One region of the Kitasatospora sp. NPDC056138 genome, then DNA from elsewhere that is predicted to be linked to it. Evidence: predicted binding sites of a transcription regulator. Region 1 holds the regulator's gene; the other holds the start of a gene.
What was found. Region 1 encodes HspR, which represses chaperone genes until heat shock. Its sites were predicted from a motif close to TTGAGNNNNNNNNNCTCAA; they were not measured.
Positions count from the first base shown of each region.

Region 2: a site for HspR is predicted at 1,349-1,367, ahead of lon (endopeptidase La). Genes of this name have one in related genera too.

Region 1 covers NZ_JBHJVK010000002.1:4,025-6,419, reverse strand. Annotated here, with positions in the region: gene ACFC1R_RS01585 (hypothetical protein) at 1-745, opposite strand, end outside; gene ACFC1R_RS01580 (heat shock protein transcriptional repressor HspR) at 946-1,482, opposite strand; gene dnaJ (molecular chaperone DnaJ) at 1,487-2,395, opposite strand, start outside.
Region 2 covers NZ_JBHJVK010000003.1:83,717-86,111, forward strand. Annotated here, with positions in the region: gene ACFC1R_RS03310 (rhomboid-like protein) at 343-1,086, shown strand; gene lon (endopeptidase La) at 1,390-2,395, shown strand, end outside.

The DNA.
Region 1 (2,395 bases):
ATTGATTGACCAGGAAGGCGACGACGGCGTCGTCCTGAACCACCGCCGCCCGTTCGGTGTCACCGTCGAAGGGAATGACCGCGACCAGGCGGTCGACGACGATCAGGCGGGTAAACGGTTCGCCCAGGGTGCGTACCTGGCCGCCTTCCTTCGTCATTGCCGCCACGTACTCCCTGGTCGGAGCCGAGTAGCGGGTGCTGGGCTGGTAGATCGTCCGGCGGGTGACACCGCGGCGGAGCATGTTGACATCCAGCTCGATCGCGGCGGCGGTCGGGAAGGAGCGCGCGCCTCCGCCAGGCTGGGCGCTGAGGACCTCCTTGGTACTGCTCTCCATCAGCTCCGCCAGTCGCCGGTTGATCTCCGTCTTGCCGTGGATGTGTTCGACGGGGCCGCCACTCTGGGACGCGTGTCCCATGTGGCCGTACGCCTGGCTCAGTTCGTGGAGGTCTGCCGGCAGCGCTGCCGCCCGGGTCAGCAACTCGAGAGCTCTGCGCTGCCAGGTGGCGGTGAGTCCGGCCGCGAGCTGTTTGGGGTCGACCGCGACGAGGACCCCGGGATCGTCCATGTCCGGCACGAGGAGCCCGATGTCGACCAGTTCCTTCAGGTGCGCATCGTTGTCGGCTCCAGGGCCGGCGGGGACCAGCCGCCCGTTGGCGCTGACGGCGGCCTTGTACAGGGCGCGCGCACCGGCGGACAGTCCGACATGACCAGTCGATGCGAGACCGGGATCCTCAGCCCCACCCATCCGTCGCTCCTCGCTGTCGGCTGAACTGGTGTGCCTAGTGAGACGTTTCTGCAGATCCTAGGCGTCGGCCCCGCGCGGCAGCTGCTGTGCCCCACGGAGGACGGAAGCCGCTTCGGACCGCACTCTCTCACCGTAAGCAAGCCGCCGGCACCCCCCGACAGGAGGATGACCGGCGGCTGGCTGTGACGGCTTGGTTCGTTCTACCGCTTCGGGCGCCACACCACCAGGGCGCTGGACTGCTGGACCTGCTGGTACGGGACGAGGTCGCGGCGGTAGGAGGCGTGGACGGCGGCCTCGCGCTGCTGGAGGGTGGCGGCGGCGTCCTCCAGGGAGCCGGCCAGTTCGGCGATGCGGGACTGGAGCGCGGTGACCTGGTTCTCCAGCTCGATGATGCGCTTGATGCCGGCCAGGTTGATGCCCTCGTCCTGGGACAGCCGCTGGACCTCGCGCAGTTGCTGGATGTCGCGGGCGGAGTAGCGGCGGCCGCGCCCCGCCGTCCGGTCCGGGCAGACCAGACCGAGGCGGTCGTACTGGCGCAGGGTCTGCGGGTGCAGCCCGGAGAGCTCGGCCGCCACCGAGATGACGTAGACCGGGGTGTCCTCGGTCAGCACGTAGTTGGCCCTGCCCACCGGGCCCGGCCGGGCCGCGGCGGCCCGGCCGGGGCGGGGACCGCCCGGGAGGCCCTCGCCGAGCCCGACGCCGATCGGGTTGCCCGGGCCGATGTGGTCCTGGTTCATCTGGTCACGCTCCCTCCGCCGCCTTGAAGAGGGCGGCTCGCGGGTCGTCCGAGGCGGTGGCCTCGCGATAGTGCTCCAGTGCGTTCAGTGCGTCGCCGGTGACGTTCCTGGGCACCATGACCTCCACGGTGACCAGGAGGTCGCCGCGGGTGCCGTCCTTACGGGTGGCGCCCTTGCCACGGGCCCGCATGGTGAGGCCGTTGGCGCTGCCGGGCGGCAGCTTGAGCTTCACGGCGGGACCGCCCAGGGTCGGCACCTCGATGGTGCCGCCGAGCGCGGCCTCGGGGAAGCTGACCGGGACCGTCACGGTGAGATTGTCGCCCTTGCGGCCGAAGACCGGGTGCGAGTCCACGTGGACGGTGACGTACAGGTCGCCGGGCTGGCCGCCGCGCTCGCCCTGGGCGCCCTTCCCCTTGAGCCGGATGCGCTGGCTGTCCTGCACCCCGGCGGGGATCCGGACCTGCATGGTGCGCGCGGAGCTGGCCCGGCCGCTGCCGTGGCAGACGGTGCAGGGGTCGTCGACGAGCATGCCGCGGCCCTTGCAGTCGCGGCAGGGCTCGGAGAGCGCGAAGGCGCCCTGGCCCCGGCTGACGGTGCCCGCGCCGACGCAGGTCGGGCAGACCCTGGGCGTGGTGCCGGCCTTGGCCCCGGTGCCCGAACAGACGCGGCACGGCGCCTGGCTGGTCATCCGGAGCGGGACGGTGGCACCGTCCACGGCCTCCTCGAAGCTGAGCGTGACCTCGGTCTCGACGTCCGCGCCCCGGCGCGGCTGGGCCTGCCGGGTGCCGCCGCGGTTGAACAGCCCGCCGAAGACGTCGCCGATGCCGCCCCCGCCGCCCTGCGAGCCGCTGAACAGGTCGCCGAAGTCGAAGTTGTAGTTGCCGCCGGCCGGGCCGCCGCCGCTGCGGAAGCC
Region 2 (2,395 bases), on a different contig from region 1:
ATCGCAGCGTACGGACACTGCGAGCATCCCGGCAGGTGAACCGGTACAACCGGCCTGTTGGCCGGGGCCGGAGACCTGCCCGGGACGGGGTACGGGGCGATACCTTACCCGGCAAAAATATCGCCCGTAACGGTGCGTATGCCGTCGAACGGATGACACACTTCACTGCGAAGTGACTACTCGTCCGTAAACAAAGGGCTGGTACGGACCAAGGTGGGGAAGGTGTCGGGCCCGGTTTTGGCGCGATCTTCACAGGTCCCTCTCAGCGGGCTCTCAGGAGCTCGACGTACCGTGGGCACGACAACGCCACCCACGCCACTCACGACCTGGAGCGGAGGCGGAATGCCGGAGCTGGGACACGGTACGACCGGTGCCGCCCACGGGCGGGGATCCGGCCTGCTGGCGTTGACGGGACTGCTGGACAAGGTGCGGCGACTGGTGCCCACCCCGCGCCGCAACCCCTTCGCGCTCAGCTATCTGGTGGTGCTGCTCGGCACCACCCTGTTCTCCCGCTTCGGCGACCCCGCCCTGGTGCGCAGGCTCCAGGAGATCTCCAGCACCGACGGCCACAACCTGCTGCACCGGCCGGTCGTCGCCCTGCTGCTCAGCGGCCTCTGGGTGGCCGGGCCGGTCTGGATGCCGTACCTGTGGGCCTTCGCCTTCACCGTGGCGCCGCTGGAGCGGCGGGTCGGCGGGCTGCGGGCGGCGGTGGCCTTCGGGGCCGGTCACGTCCTGGCCACCCTGCTCTCGCAGCTGGTCGTCGCGCTCGGCGTGGCCACCGGACGGCTCGGCCCCGCGGCACTGGACAGCCTCGACATCGGTGTCAGCTACGGCGTGCTGGCCAGTCTCGGCGCGCTCGCCGGGCTGCTGCGGCCGACCGGCCGGATCCTCGCGCTGGCCGGCGCGGGCGGCATGATCGGGCATCAGATCCTCACCGACCAGGACCTGGTCACCGGCGTCGGCCACCCGGCGGCCCTGCTGGTCGGCATCTCGCTCTGGCGCTGGCTCCGCCGCGGTCGCGGCCGTGGCCGCCCGCTCCGCCTCCGCCGCCTCCTGCCAGGCCGGATCGCCGCCTCGCAGGCGTGAGCCCGCCGCGCCGGACCACCCTCTCGGCGGCGTGAATCCGCCGCGGCGGGATTTCGGGCGCCCGCCCGGTCGTTGAACGGTTCCCGTGGATGGTGCCCCGTCTCCCGCGTGCCGTTCCCCGCGGTCGTGCCGCAGCTCATGCCCGTGCGCCTCGCATCGGCCGGATCCGGGCCCCCGGGGTCCGCCGGCACCGGTCCACGGCCGCCGGGGCGTGATCGCTCAGGGCGAACATCGGGCCGGGAACAACCGACCCCCGCCAATCCTTAGTCAGGTCAGCTCAACTTCGCTGACTGGGGAGAGATCATGGCATCGACGTCCGCTTCGCTCACCCTGCCCGTACTGCCGCTCGACGACGAAGTGGTGCTCCCGGGCATGGTGGTCCCGCTGGACCTGTCCGACACCGAGGTGCGCGCCGCCGTCGAGGCGGCCCGGGCCGCTGCCGCCGGTGGGGCGAAGCCGCAGGTCCTGCTGGTGCCCCGGTTGGACGGCTCGTACGCGGCGGTGGGCACCCTGGCCACCGTCGAACAGGTCGGCCGGCTGGCCGACGGCGACCCGGCGGCACTGGTCCGCGCCGTCCGCCGGGTGCGGATCGGCGCCGGTACGACCGGGCCCGGCGCCGCGCTCTGGGTGGAGACCAGCCCGTTCCGCGAGTCCGACCCGGGGCTGCCGGTGGCCGGCCGGGCCGCCGAGCTGGTCAAGGAGTACAAGGCGCTCTCCACCCAGTGGCTGCGCAAGCGCGGCGCCTGGCAGATCGTCGACCGGGTGGCCCAGATCGAGGGCGTCGGCGAGCTCGCCGACAACATCGGGTACGCGCCCTTCGCCACCGCCGAGCAGAAGCTGAAGGTGCTGCTGGAGGCCGACCGGTCGGCCCGGCTGGAGTACGCGCTGACCCTGCTGCGCGACCACCTCGCGGAGGAGGAGGTCAACGACACCATCCGCAAGGACGTCGAGGAGGGCGTGGCCAAGCAGCAGAAGGAGTTCCTGCTCCGCCGCCAGCTGGAGGCGGTCCGCAAGGAGCTCGCCGAGCTGAACGGCGACCCGGCCGACGAGGAGGGCGACTACCGGGCCCGGGTCGAGGCCGCCGAGCTGCCGGACAAGGTCCGCGAGGCCGCCCTCAAGGAGGTCGACAAGCTGGAGCGGGCGAGCGACCAGTCGCCCGAGGGCTCCTGGATCCGCACCTGGCTGGACACCGTCCTCGAACTGCCCTGGAACGAGCGCAGCGAGGACGCCTACGACATCGCCGGCGCCCGCGCGGTGCTGGACGCCGACCACGCCGGCCTGGCCGACGTGAAGGACCGGATCGTCGAGT